2 regions of the Vallitalea pronyensis genome follow, and region 2 is predicted to be linked to the other one. Evidence: a T-box and tRNA genes for the amino acid it is inferred to sense, from the RefSeq annotation. Region 2 holds a T-box; the other holds one or more tRNA genes.

Region 1 (7,492 bases), 1.0 Mb from region 2:
GACACATCATGAAGACTATCAGCGAATGATAGAGACAATGGAAAAAGAAGTGCATGCATTTGGTACAAATTTTCATGACGACCCTTCAATCATATCCCGATGGGGACATCACTATTTTTGTAGTAAAGATGGAGGGTTGCTGATATATAATAGGGAAACACCCACTTCTCATCAATGTGAAATATGTGGGCATGTGTACGATAATAGTCCATTGCTAAATGGTGTATGGGTATACATGTATCGTAATGAGGCCATATTAAATGCCTGGAAAGCAGCTTTTTTATACAGATTAATGAACAAAGATATATATTTGGATTATGTTAAAAACATAATTGGCTTTTATGTCAAACATTATCAAGCGTTCAAATTACATAACAAAGAAGGAGCCGAATATGATCATATAGAGGAAATGAGCTGGGGTTGTGGAAGAATTATGCCTCAGGGATTGAACGAGTCCATTTTCATCATTCGCATGATTAATGCACTGGAATTAGTGAAAGATGACATTGGCGATGGATTTTTAGAAAATGTGTATTATGACTTATTTCAACCATGTTTCAAACTGCTACAACCTCAAGTGGATAAAATACATAACATATCATGCTGGTTAAACAGTGCCATTGGTATGATGGGATTATTTTCTCAAGATGATGACATGATTGACTTTGCTTTTTGCGGTACATTCAATATTAGAAGGCAGATACGAGAAGGTGTTACTGCTGATGGATTTTGGTATGAAGGGTCCATTCATTATAATTTTTTTACCTTAGAAGGCATAACGAATCTGCTGTTATTCAGTAGCGTATATGATTTTGATTTTGGACACGAGAAACATATCATTAAACGGATGTTTTTGTCTGCTTATATGTATAGTTTTGATAATCATCAGCTACCCAACCCCAATGATGGATGGCCTAATATCAATTTAAAATCCTATTCGTACATTTATTGTATGGCAGTCAAAGTCTTTGGTGAACAGAGTAAGGTGGGTAACTTACTTAAAAATGTATTACATGCTAATCATAAGCGAGGTACATTTCCATTATCGAAACCTTACTATTATCACAATGCTATATCACTAGAAAGGCTGCTGCATGTACCTGGGTTAGTGCCAAGTGGAGCCATGCCTATTCATCATGAAGCCACGAATTTTATAACGTCTCACTGCGCTATTTTAAAACATAAAACCATCAACATATTTTGTAAATATGGTCATAACGGTCCTTCTCATGCCCATCCTGATAAGATGAACATTGAAGTGGTCATTGGTGAGGACTGTCTTAGCCGTGATTTATCCAACTCTGGCTATGGTAATGCTTTGTGTAACGAGTGGCATCGTATGAGTGTGTCACATAATACGGTGGTTGTAGATGGAAAGAACCATGTGTCAATGGAAGCAGGGGAATGCTTGGCATTTCAATCAAATAGCATAGATACAAGGGTGAGAGATGTTTATCCTGGCGTGGATTATAGGAGAAAGCTTGAGCTCTTTGACAATGGGTACACAGATGAATTCCAAGTGGATTCAGAAAAAGAACATACCTATGACTTTTTTTTCCACGTAGAAGGGGAATTGATGTCAAAGCATACAACAGAACCAGCCTCCCTAGGCTATAAGGACAACGGTTATCAGCATATTAGAGATGTTCAAAGGGTGATAGCCGATGAATCCATGATACATTTGGATTGGAAAATAGGCAGCCAAATCCTAACAAGCAGCATCCAATTAAATCAACAAGCATTGTTTGTTGGTCGATCTCCCGATAACCCGGTTACATCATCAAGAACAACAATCATCATTCGTGCGAAGGCAAAACAAGCAAGGTATCAATTAAAATGGACCTTAAAGAAGGAGGTATAGATGGTGGATATAAAAAATTATTTTCTTCACGAAGAAGCTGAATTAGAGGATCTGGGCCATGGCATCAAAAGAAAAATTCTAGCTTACCATGACAATCTTATGGTAGTTGAAGTACATTTTGAAAAAGATGCTGTTGGCACATTGCATACACACCCCCATGAGCAAATCACTTATATTTTAGAAGGTGAATTTGAGTTCAATATTAATGGTCACAAAAAAATACTTAGAAAAGGAGACAGTACATTCAAAGAGCCAGATATTATGCATGGTGCTGTATGTCTAAAAAAGGGGAAACTATTAGATATTTTTACCCCTTGTCGTCAAGATTTTATTAATAAAAAGGAGGAACAGGAATAATGAATAGATATGCTTTAATAACAGGAGGAACAGGTGGAATTGGCTTAGAAACAGCCAAAAATCTAGGGCAAAATGGTTATAAAATTATTTTAAATGGTATTGATGAAGCACAGGCTGAAACAGCTTTAAAAACATTAAAAGATTGTAACATTGATGTGGATTTTTACTTATTTGATGTGACCAATGAGCAACAGGTGATTGACAGCTTTAAGAAAATCAGTGATACCTACGATAAAATTGATGTACTGGTTAATAATGCTGGTGGTCTTGGTGGCAGAAGTCGCTTCGAAGACATGGAAACAAGTTTTTATCGAAAAGTCATGGCTCTTAATCTTGATAGTGTGTTCTATGTAACAAGAGCTGCCATTCCATTACTTAAAAAAAGTGATGCACCTTCCATCGTGAACTTTACATCCATTGCAGGATGGAATTCAGGCGGACCTGGAGCTGGTATCTACGGTGCTTCAAAAGCGGCTGTAACAACACTTACAAGAGCTTTGGCTAAGGATTTAGCCGAGTATGGTATAAGGGTGAATGCGGTTTCACCAGGAACCATTGACACACCATTCCACCAAGCCACAAAAGAAAAAGATATCAACCTTTTCAATTCTTGGAAAAAGAACATCTTATTACAACGATTTGGTCAACCAAGTGAGGTTGCATCGGTTATTGAATTCTTAGTCAGTGAAAAGGCATCCTTTTTAACAGGTGAAATTATTCAAATTAACGGTGGGCAAGCATTTATATAAAAAATTGATGATGAATAAAAGGGGCTGGTTGCATCAAACGTATCAGCCCCTTTTTTTGAGTTGAGGTGGCACAATTGAGAAAAGGACATATACAAGAACGCAGGCATGTTATTATCAGTGGCTCCATGTGGCACGCTATATACCTTTTAGCCTTACCTGTAGCTATCAATAATTTTATCCATTCGGCTTACAACTTGGCAGATACCTTGTATGTGGCGCAAATAGGAGGGTTGGAGTTATCAGCCATCGCTTTTGTTGGTCCCATTAATAACTTGATTCGAGCCATAAGTGATGGTTTAGCAGTAGGGGGTACCAACCTTATTGCAAGAGAAATAGGTAGAGAAGACTATGAGAAATCAAAGTCCATAGCTGTTCAACTTATAGCTATTGCCTGCCTATTAGGTTGCCTCATTACAGTTATATGCTTTATGGGTTCTAGGCAGATATTAATAGCCGCCTCTATTACAGATAGCATGATGGGTGTAGCTAATATTTATTTCAAAATAACCCTCTTAAGTACCCCTTTGATGTTTATTAATTCGGCGTATCTGGCCACAAAGAGAGCAAATGGGGAAACATTAAGAGCAATGATAATCAATGGGATTGCCATCATCATTAAAGTTATACTGACGTATTTTCTGATTTTTAGATGGGGTATGGGTATTAGCAGTTTAGCCATATCCACTCTTGTAGGCAATGGTATTGTAAGCTTATATGCCTTTTATGATTTGTTTCTTAAGAAACACATGATGAGGTTATCCTTTAAGCATTTTGCTTTTAAAAGCCATGTTGTGAAATTACTGATGATCATAGGACTGCCCATTATATTAGAAAAATCATCCGTTGCTTATGGTTTTATCATGATGAATAAATATGTATTGGCTTTTGGGGAAAAGGTATTGGCTGGATATGGTATTACTAATCGAATCAACTCACTCATTTTTTCTTGTGTTGCTGGATTTGGAACAGGGCTTGCAGCCATTATTAGCCAGAATCTTGGTGCTAATCAACCTGACCGGGCTAGAGATGGTGTTAAAAAAACATTTATCGTGAGTGTGGTGTCGGCAACGGTGATTATTATTGTTATTTTATTGATGCGTTATAAAATAGCAGGACTGTTTGCGAAACAAGATGCAGACATCTTATACCATACCGTCAATGCAATGGGTGTATACTCCATTTCCGTCATTCCTTGGGCAGTTTTTCAAGTTGTCATAGGGGTTTTTCAAGGTACAGGGCATACAAAAATAAATTTAGGCATGTCCATCGTAAGGATATACGCTTTTCGATTACCCTTAATCATCCTACTCATGGAATTTTCAACCCTAGAAGAATACAGTATTTGGTACGCCATGTTATTCAGTAATATACTCACTGGCATTGTTGCACTGATCTTATATGCCCGACAGTATAAAGAATTAAAATTGGTTGGGGAATAATTTTGAAGAAGTAATTTAGGTTGTTTTAAGCAAGAAATCACTTTTGCTCAAACAGCCTATTTTTGGCGCAAAAAATGCTATATAAAAAGTAGCATCCTACCCTTAATATAGCTTGTACCAGTGAGTCACCCGGGACTCGAACCCGGGACACCTGGATTAAAAGTCCAGTGCTCTAGCCGACTGAGCTAGTGACCCATGAAATATAGTGTTTGTAATGGCGTGCCTGCAGGGACTCGAACCCCGGACACGTGGCTTAGAAGGCCACTGCTCTATCCTGCTGAGCTACAGGCACACACGAATCGGGGTGACAGGATTTGAACCTGCGACCTCTTGAACCCAAATCAAGCGCTCTAGCCAAGCTGAGCCACACCCCGATGTGCATCATCCCTTAATTTCTTAAGGTCTTCACAACTCCCCGAGTAGGACTCGAACCTACAACCCTTCGGTTAACAGCCGAATGCTCTACCATTGAGCTATCGAGGAACAGCAAGAAAAATTATACTGTAATATGCCATAAATGTCAATAGTTTTATCCAAAAAAAGATGTATCGTATCCTGTCTAAGCCTTTCTATGATTATCTATCCTTAGGCGGATTTGGTGGAGCAAGCGTGTCATACTAATTTAACCATATCAAGATGGATAATTCTTGAATTAAAGACCAAATGGTGATAGAATAGACATAGAGACATATGGACGACCGAATGACATGTGACTTCATCTCGGAAAGGAGGCTATTTTTTAGAACGGCATCATGACCATGTAGGAGTAGTTTTAATGTTTAACCTGTGTTAAAATATGAATAATAAAGATTGATACAGGAGGAGAATGGCATGGGGAAATATGTATTATCCATTGATTGTGGCACACAGAGCCTACGAGGAATAATCTTTGATAAACATGGTAATCTATTGGTGAAAGTAAAGAAAGAATTTACCCCCTATTATTCTGTTGAGCCTGGATGGGCCGAACAAGATCCAGATATATACTGGCAGCGTCTATGTGAGACCACCCAGGCCATAAAAGAACAAGAGCCAGATATATTTGGTGCTATTGACAGCATTGTCGTAACGACACAACGTGATTCTTGTGTGTTACTTGATAAACAAGGTCAGGTGGTAAGGCCAGCTATTTTATGGATGGATCAAAGAAAAATAAAAAAACCAAGAGAGATGAATTTGTATCATAAGCTGACCATTGCTGCTGTTGGTATGCTGCCCACAGCAAATAAGTTTAGCATGAATTGTAATGCCCATTGGATACAAGAATATGAACCTGAAAATTGGAAGAAAACTTACAAGTACCTACAGATATCAGGTTATTTAAACTACAAATTAACAGGTGAATTTAAAGACAGTATTGCGTCACAGATTGGTCATATTCCCTTTAATTATAAGAAGTTTAGATGGGACCATAAAAACGGGCAAAAGAGTCAGCTCTTCCATATTGAGAAGGAAAAATTATGTGATTTGGTAGCGCCAGGAAAATTAATTGGAACTATCACAGAAGGTACAGCAAAAGAGACAGGTCTTAGAGCAGGGATAAAGGTTATAGCAGGTGGTTCCGATAAAGGTTGTGAAACATTGGGGGTAGGGTGTTTTAATAATCATACGGCGAGTATCTCTCTTGGGTCCAATGCATCCATTCAGACCACTACTAAAAAATATTATGAAGCTTTACGGTTTATATGCCCATTTCCAGCAGTTATTATGGGAGCATACAATCCAGAAATCCAAATTTATCGAGGTTATTGGATGATTTCTTGGTTCAAAAAGGAATTTGCTCAGAAAGAAGTTCGTCAAGCAAAAGAACTCAATATTTCACCAGAAGAACTCTTGAATAAACGCCTGAATGATGTGTCACCTGGTTGTGATGGATTGGTATTTCAACCTTTCTGGGGACCTGGAGCAAAACGGCCAGAAGGTAAAGGTGCTATTATTGGGTTTGATGATTATCATACAAGGATACATATATACCGTGCAATCATTGAAGGAATAGGTTTTGGTTTATTTGAAGGGTTAGGGTACATAGAAAAGAAATCTGGTAAAACCATTGACCGCATTATGATATCGGGTGGCGGCTCTCAGAGTGATGCCATATGTCAGATTACAGCTGATTTATTTAATCGACCTGTATACCGTGTTCAGACCTATGAAACATCGGGTTTAGGTGCCGCTATTATAGGTTATGTAGCCCAGGGAGAATACAAGAGTTACAAAGATGCTGTTAAAAACATGGTGCGTATAAAGGACGCATTCCAGCCCGATGAAAAGAATGTGGCGATCTATAAAAACATCTACGAAGATATCTACCGTAAGATTTATAAAAAGTTAAAGCCTCTCTATAAAGCCATGCATGGATAGGTCTCTTGTTTTAAAAAGACAGCTAAGGAGAAGACAGAATTCATAGTAGAGGAGGGTTTGTATGACGAAAAAATATGACGGATTTATGCCTGAATGGGAACATACGGCACCACCTGAAAAAAGTTTTCGATCCATCTTTAAATGGGGAAGCCCAACAGAATATAAAAGTCCCAACGAACGCTTATATAAAGTGATGAAAGACACCTTTGGTCTCACAGATGACTATTTTAAGAAAAAGCAAGAAGAAGGACTTAAAACAGTTGATGTGGAAGTACCCATTCAACTATCCCAGGAGCAGATCGAGACATTTAGCAGCATTGTTGGTCAGGAACATATAAAAAAGGATACCTATACAAGACTAAAGGTATCTTATGGCAATACCATGATTGATCTTATGCGACTTCGAAAAGGCATCATTGAGCATCTGCCCGATGTGGTTCTCTACCCAAGCAATAAGACTCAAATTGAAGCCATTGTGCGTTATTGCAGTCAAGAAAAAATACCCATCTATTGTAAGTCAGGGGGCTCAACAGTAACAAGAGGTATGGAAGCCGTAAAAGGCGGCGTAAGCCTAGACCTTGCCGTTAACTTCAACAAAGTCATAGCATTTAATGAAAAGAATCAGACCATTACCGTGGAATCGGGAATGCAAGGTCCTGAACTTGAGCGGGTACTTAATGGTGCACCCGAGTTATTGGGGGCCTCCAAACCATATACCTGTGGTC
Region 2 (7,492 bases):
AAGCTAAAGGCGCATTTCCTCATATTGCTGGAATGACAGTGGAATTTGATGCTTCAAAAGATGCGGGTAACCGTGTGACGACATTGATGATCGGTGGAAAACCAGTCGATAAAACCAAAACGTATACTCTTGTTACCAATGATTTCCTTGTTGCAGGAGGCGATGGTTATTTGATGTTCAAAGGCAAAAAAGTCGTTGCTGAATTTGGTGCTATGGATGAAGTCTTGATAGACTTCATGAATAAACATGGTTTTGACAAAGCCCTAGAAGATGACCGTATTAAAGATATATCCGAAGCAGTGAGTGTGTTAGAGCTTCAAGTTGCTGCATAATTATAAAACGTTTAGAAATAAAAATGAAGTGGGATATGATATCTATCTCACTTCATTTTGCATGTACTACTTTCTTTGACATTATCAGTGGTTTAAATATTATGATTCAATTTAATTTGCGAACTATCATATCAATAGTGTTATCAATAAATATATTCATCTCATCCATGGTCAAATATTTGTAGTCCCTATCTAGATTATCATGTGGCGATGTGTAAAACGCTGTAATATATCTTACTTGGTTGATAATTGCATCTTCTGGATAGTAATCTAAATAGTTAGGAAAGGAAGTAATGTGTTGGAAGGTCCTGAAGAAAATACAATCTGGATGATCTCTAAAATACTTAAAATCTAAATCATACCAGTCCTTTTTTATGGTCCATATAAATGACTTATCTTCTATTAGTGGAGCATATGCTTCATGGGTTTCTTTCTTATCATTGATCATGTTACGCCACGCTCTATCTGTCAATAGATGTACATAATAACCAAGTAAAAAAGAACGTTCCTTTTTATCGGATAGAGGACTATCTAGATATTCACTATAAAACAAATCAGCTCGAAAGGTTCTATTTTCATCCATCCAGTGGCTTACCTCTTTAGAAGGCGTAAAAGAACTCCAATCTTCATTGGGTTTACCACAATCAGGTCCAATATTTCCTACTAAGAAACTCACTTCATCCAAATCTCCATACTTGTCCAATAACTTTTCTGCAATTCTTATATGTATACCCCATGTTGCCATAAATATTTCGCCTCCATTAATGACTTATAAATTCAATGTACTATCATATTATCAGAAACAACAAGGAGATTCAATTCCATCATAGAAAAGCTAGTGTCATGAATAAGAAATATAACCTAGTGAATACCCCATACTTTTCTTTGGATATAAATAACTGCACGAAACATTAAAGGCCATGCTATTATAAACAATACCATCATCAATAAGAATGTGATATCCTGTTCTTTAATAAAACTTATAACGTTTCCAACAATACCAAAAATGTACATAAACTGAGTTAGTATAACAACTCTTCTAAACCAAGTAATGCCAATTTTTTTATCATTTCTTTTTGCAAAAAAAATCTCTCTCCAAAAAAGATTGTCCAATATTTCTTTTACTTTTGGATATCGATGATATTTCATTACTGCCAAATAAATGCCTACGGTTATAATAATACCAAACAGATTTAGCATGGTAGCACCTCACAGGGCTGATATTTTTATTAATCCATAAAAATAGGTTATAGTGAATAAGGATATAATACCATTAGCATTTGTAAAAATCAAAAAATAATGCTATACAAATATAGAAAGAGAGTTTATGTATTTCAGAATGTCATTTGATTATATTGCATGCGTACCATAATAAATATAAATGAATATAATAATACATATGATGTAATCATAAAACACTTCCTCATGATTCATACATAGCTTCTATGTAAGAAATAATGTAAAGAATATGCAAATGGGGTTGACACAAACCTATAGAAACATTATAATTGATATAATTTCAATCAGTGCATCATAACGTTGAAGAGAATTAGTAAATGGGAAACTATGCAAACAGAGAGAGAATCTACCAGCTGAAAGATTCTTAGTAAAAGACCTATTGAACCTATCTCAGAGTTCTATGTGAAAGCATAGCGGTCCCTTCCGTTACCAAGGATATGAGATAAATAGATACATGTAACTTGTCTATTTAACGAGGGTGGTAACGCGACGACTTCGTCCCTTTTGGGGATGGGGTTTTTTTAATGTAGTAAGGTTGTTTGCTGGTGTTTACTTTTTATTAATTGTCGTCAAAAGCCAATGCATTGTTGATAGCTGATGGTATTGCCTTAACCAACTCAGCACAAAAAAATAATAGGAGGAATGATGATGAAAGTATCAAAATTATATGCACCAACCCTAAAAGAAAGTCCATCAGATGCAGATGTATTAAGCTATCAGATGCTTGTACGGGCAGGTATGATTCGTAAATTAAGTTCAGGGACTTACTCCTATTTGCCGTTAGGATATCGGGTCATTCGTAAAATTGAACAGATTGTTAGAGAAGAAATGGATGCCATTGATTCACAAGAGTCACTTCTTCCAATTTTATTACCAGCAGAGTTATGGAAAGAGAGTGGAAGATGGGAGAAATTTGGACCAGAAATGTTCCGATTAAAAGATAGAAACACAAGAGAGTATTGTCTTGGACCAACACATGAAGAAGCTTTCACAGACTTAATTAAAAACGAATTGAGTTCCTATAAACAGTTACCACTGAGCATCTATCAGATTCAGAATAAATACCGTGATGAAATTAGACCTCGTTTTGGACTGATTCGTGGTAAAGAGTTTATTATGAAAGACGCTTATACGTTTGACCGGGATGAAGCATCCCTAAAAGAATCCTATGCTAAAATGTGGGAAGCTTATGATCGGGTATTTGAACGTTGCGGGCTGAAAGTTATGGTTGCAGAAGGTGATTCTGGTGCTATGGGTGGTAGTGCTTCTCATGAATTTATTGCCTTTTCAGAAGTAGGTGAAACACGTCTTGTCTTCTGTCCTGCTTGTGATTATGCTTCAACAGATGAAAGTGCAGTGGTAAAACTTGCCTATGCTATTGAAGAAGATGCCATGGAAGTAGAGAAGGTGCATACACCAAAAGTGACAACCATTGAAGATCTGGAGAAATTCTTCAAAATAGAAGGGCATCGCTTTGCTAAATCTCTTGTATATAAGGTACTGGACACAATCGTTGTAGCCATGATACCAGGCAACAGAAATGTGAATGAAATCAAACTGATTAATCATCTTGGTGTTGCTGAACATGATATGCAGTTAGCCAGTGATGACGATATTAAAAGTGTACTTGGGTCTATCCCAGGATTTGTTGGTCCTATGCTGTCAGAAGAAGTGCTCACAAACGATAAGGTTCGCTTACTTGTAGACAGTCGTATCACCCAGATACCTAACTTGATTGTTGGCGCTAATGAACGTGACTATCACCTAAAAGGTGTACAGTATGGTAGAGATTTTACCGGTGAAGTGGTGGAGGATTTACTCATGGTAGAAGAACATGATGTGTGCCCTACATGTGGTAAACCACTGGCTATAGATTACGGTAATGAAGTGGGCAACATCTTTCAATTAGGTGATAAATATTCACGCTCATTACATGCAACCTTCCTAGATGAGAACGGCAAAGAGAATTACTTTGTTATGGGTTCTTATGGTATTGGTATTTCACGAACGCTTGCGGCAATCGTTGATCAGCATAGCAACGATCGAGGTATTGTATGGCCAGACAGTGTGACACCATATGGTGTGATGGTAACTGTGGTTAATACGAAAGACGCAGCTCAAGCTGAACTGGGAGAATCAATCTATACCCTTCTAAAAGATGAAGGTATTGACGTACTATTAGACGATAGGAAAATGGCTGCAGGCAAGAAATTTGCTGATGCTGACTTATTTGGTATACCTTACCGTATAACCGTTGGGCGAAAAGCAAAAGAAGGTATTGTGGAAGTGAAAGACCGTCATCTTGATGAAATGGTAGACGTCGATGTTCAAGATGTGGTTGCATTGATTAAGAGTAAATTACAATAAGGTTAAAAAGCTAATGTGGCCAAGATGACTGCATTAGCTTTTTCTCTTATTACCCTCTTTTGTTTTATGAATGTTTATTTATTGGTTTCTTGAATTTTTCGTTCCAGTAATTGCTGTATACGTTTTTTTTCTCTCAAGTATTTTTGGCGGTACAGGTAACTGGCAAGAATAAATACAATGTTTAATAGTCCCAAGGTATACCAATAACTAGGATTACGTAAAAAAGCATCATCACTTGATAAAATAAGATTCCAAAGGAATACAATAAGATTAAATACTAATGTAGGGCATACATACCTCAAAAACGGGTTTGCAAAAACTTTAGATGGCATAAAATAATCTATAATAAAGCCTATCATGATACCGATAGCAATATAATAAAAAATATCCATTCTTGCATCTGGACGTCTAATAAAAATATTGATACTAAAAAAAACAAGTCCTGTTGCAGCATACGTTATAATACGGTCAAGTAACATTTTCATGAATGCAATTCCTCCTTTTCAATGTATTAGATTCCAAAATATGCCTTAAAACGCTTATAATAAGTTCTGTTGACATCAATTTCTGTATGATTCTTCATGGTAATGTTGTATTTTTGACCAAACCAAGGGTTAATTTCGAGAATGTGTTTGATGTTAATCAATTGTGATTTATTGACACGAATAAACCCTTGTTCACCCAGCTGTTCTTCTAATTGATACAATTTCTCACTAAGCACATATTGTTGGTCTTGCGTGTGAGCAATGACTTCTTTTCCAAAAGTTTCTATGTAAAGAATGGTATTAAGGGGTAATACCTCATAGGTTTCATGGATACGTCCCATTAAAAAATCTTTTGGTTTATGATACTCAGAAATAACAAAGTCTGCATCATCTGATATGTCAAATCCGGCATTTTCTAATTGTTTTCTTAGTGTGTATTCATTTTTTTTACTACATATTAGTTTGAATTTCATCCTCTACCTCCCAATAAGGTACCTTATATGGATAATATATCACAGATAATAACAATCATAAACGGTTCTGGAACAGGTTGCTATATATTCAAATTAAGTTGCATGATAATGGACAATGAACTATTAGAAACATTGTGATAATAATTCTATTTATGATTAAATTATAAAAAGAAATAAAACTTAAATTAACCTTAAAATTTAATGAAATAAAAAATAATATAGACATAATTACGTTAAAGTGATAAAATATGTATAAAAATAACAAATTTTATTAAATAAACAGAGATATAAAACACACATCATAACATGGTGAATATATTTTATTTACATAATCAGGAAAATGAATGAAGTAGGAATTATTGCCTTTTGTAAGATATCCCATGTAAACGTGTTGAAAGGATGTTATCCAAATGAAGAATATTTCATTGAGAAAATTGTTGCTTATAATGAACCTATTATTCCTATTTATGTTAGTCATGTTTTCTAATCCAATAAATGCGGAGACTGAAGCTATTAATCATTTGCAAGAAAGATCATTAAATGACATATTACATAAAGGGCATAAGTACGTTATTGTTGGTGATAAAGGAACGATGCTCTTATCAGAAGATAGAATAGAATGGAAAACCATTGATATAAACACTGACCGTAACTTAAACGCCATTACTTGGTGGAATAATCGTTTCATTGCTGTTGGAGAAGATACGATACTGACATCTACGGATGGAAAAATGTGGGAAAAACATCCTATACATATAGAAGAAAAGTCTTTAAATCTAAGAGGTGTATATTCTAATCAAGACATGATTGTATCCGTAGGAGCAGGTTTAATCGTGACGTCAATGGATGGCCAGAACTGGAAGACGCATTTTATAGAACCCACGATGGTTTTAAATGATATTCTTTACAAAGATAATCAATTTATTGCAGTAGGGAGTATTATTATTGAGGATATAAAGAAACCACTTATCATGACTTCTACAGATGCTAACCAGTGGACAGAGGTAGTATTAGAAGATGAATGTGCTATAAATGAGATTGCTTATATAGATGGACAATATAGGGCATTAGGGGAAAACGGTCAACTATTCTTATCCATAAATGGACAAGATTGGACGAGTCAAGATGAGAAATTTATTGGTGATCGTTCACATATATATGATTTTAGAAGTCTAGCTATGGGGAACCATAAGATGTTAATGGCAGGTAAGATGTCTCATTGGATGTATACGGATGATATTCAAGGTATCGTTGTTGATATTCAGAAGGATACGATGGAAATTCATGCCATGATTAATGGATTAGAGATTAATAAGATTTACTGGGATGGAAGTGCATTTTTTACAATAGGAAGAGGTATTAATAAGAGGGATATATTTATGTCTCTTGATGGTAAACAATGGCAACTTAGTAATAAATATGATTTTTTCACCGATGTAAATCCCTCAGATTGGTTTTATGATGCCATAGCTTTTTTAAAACAAAATGGGCGAATTACTGGTTATGACAATCAATCTTTTAGACCACACCAGAAGATGTCTATTGAAGAATTTATTGTGCTTGTATTGCGAGCAATAGATGAGGATGCACATGTGTCACATGATAGACATTGGGCGTCTGATTCCATTGAGAAAGCCATTTCTTTAGGGTGGATTAAAAAAGACGATTATATAAGCAGATATAATCAGCCCATTAACCGAGAAGAAATGGTAAAAATCCTTATGAACATTATTGGACATGAAGAAACGTCCGATTTATCATCTTATAAATCATACATAAAAGATTATGATGCTATTGGTCCTGACTATCAGCCATATATTCTAAAAGCATATGCAACAGGTATTATCAAAGGCTATGAAGATGGTTATTTTAGACCACAAAAAATGGTTAGTCGTGCAGAAGCTGCAGATGTGATATATCAATTAGTAAGCTTGAAAGAACGATAGGTTTTATCTAAAGAAGTATAAGTAGTAGTAGATGGATGATAATTAATCGCGATTATTTATAAATTTATGAAGTAATGTAAGAAAGGATGAGGTTTATTCATGATGTACAATAGAAGAAAAAACGCCGTGCTTGGACTACTGTTGGCCTTGAGTTTGGTCATAACACTACCTGTTCTTGCTAGCGAGGTTAATCAAGTAGTTGAAGATGTAAATGGTCTTACAATTATTTATTATTGTGATGCTGACAATAATCTAGAAGGTGCTTTACTAGAGGATATTGAAGAAATGAAAGCAGGCATTAAACCAGGCACAAAAGTAGTGGCTCTTGTTGATAGGATTCCAAGTTATTCAAGTAATTCTACCATATTAGGAGAGAATTTTACGGATACTAGACTCTATGAAATAGCCTACGACCAACAAGCACAAACAGGTAAAGCAACTAGAATCAGCGGAGGTAGTGAATTTCCAGAAATAACAACGGTTTCTAATTTTGAAGCCAATATGGGGGATGCCAATACCCTAGCCAAATTTATTAATTTTTGTAAGGCTAATTATGGAGCTCGTCAGTATGCTTTGATTATGGCAAATCATGGTGGCGGAGTTCGGACAGAAGAGGATTCTGAAACAAACCATCTAAATAGGGCTGTGTG

The links. The T-box of region 2 lies ahead of HZI73_RS17115 (proline--tRNA ligase). A T-box ahead of a tRNA ligase gene usually reads a tRNA of that ligase, here a tRNA-Pro.
Region 1: it has a tRNA-Pro gene. The T-box ahead of HZI73_RS17115 (proline--tRNA ligase) is inferred to sense a tRNA for this amino acid. The anticodon was not compared.

The regions. Positions count from the first base shown of each region.
Region 1 is NZ_CP058649.1:5,098,690-5,106,181, reverse strand. It holds gene HZI73_RS21245 (heparinase II/III domain-containing protein) at 1-1,861, shown strand, start outside; gene HZI73_RS21240 (cupin domain-containing protein) at 1,862-2,218, shown strand; gene HZI73_RS21235 (SDR family NAD(P)-dependent oxidoreductase) at 2,218-2,967, shown strand; gene HZI73_RS21230 (MATE family efflux transporter) at 3,042-4,406, shown strand; tRNA gene HZI73_RS21225 (tRNA-Lys) at 4,528-4,601, opposite strand; tRNA gene HZI73_RS21220 (tRNA-Arg) at 4,622-4,698, opposite strand; tRNA gene HZI73_RS21215 (tRNA-Pro) at 4,706-4,780, opposite strand; tRNA gene HZI73_RS21210 (tRNA-Asn) at 4,818-4,889, opposite strand; gene HZI73_RS21205 (FGGY-family carbohydrate kinase) at 5,238-6,767, shown strand; gene HZI73_RS21200 (FAD-binding oxidoreductase) at 6,829-7,492, shown strand, end outside.
Region 2 is NZ_CP058649.1:4,056,931-4,064,422, reverse strand. It holds gene HZI73_RS17130 (5'-nucleotidase C-terminal domain-containing protein) at 1-332, shown strand, start outside; gene HZI73_RS17125 (zinc dependent phospholipase C family protein) at 439-1,077, opposite strand; gene HZI73_RS17120 (hypothetical protein) at 1,194-1,532, opposite strand; T-box leader at 1,863-2,077, shown strand; gene HZI73_RS17115 (proline--tRNA ligase) at 2,220-3,938, shown strand; gene HZI73_RS17110 (hypothetical protein) at 4,013-4,423, opposite strand; gene HZI73_RS17105 (LytTR family DNA-binding domain-containing protein) at 4,450-4,896, opposite strand; gene HZI73_RS17100 (S-layer homology domain-containing protein) at 5,307-6,842, shown strand; gene cloSI (clostripain) at 6,942-7,492, shown strand, end outside.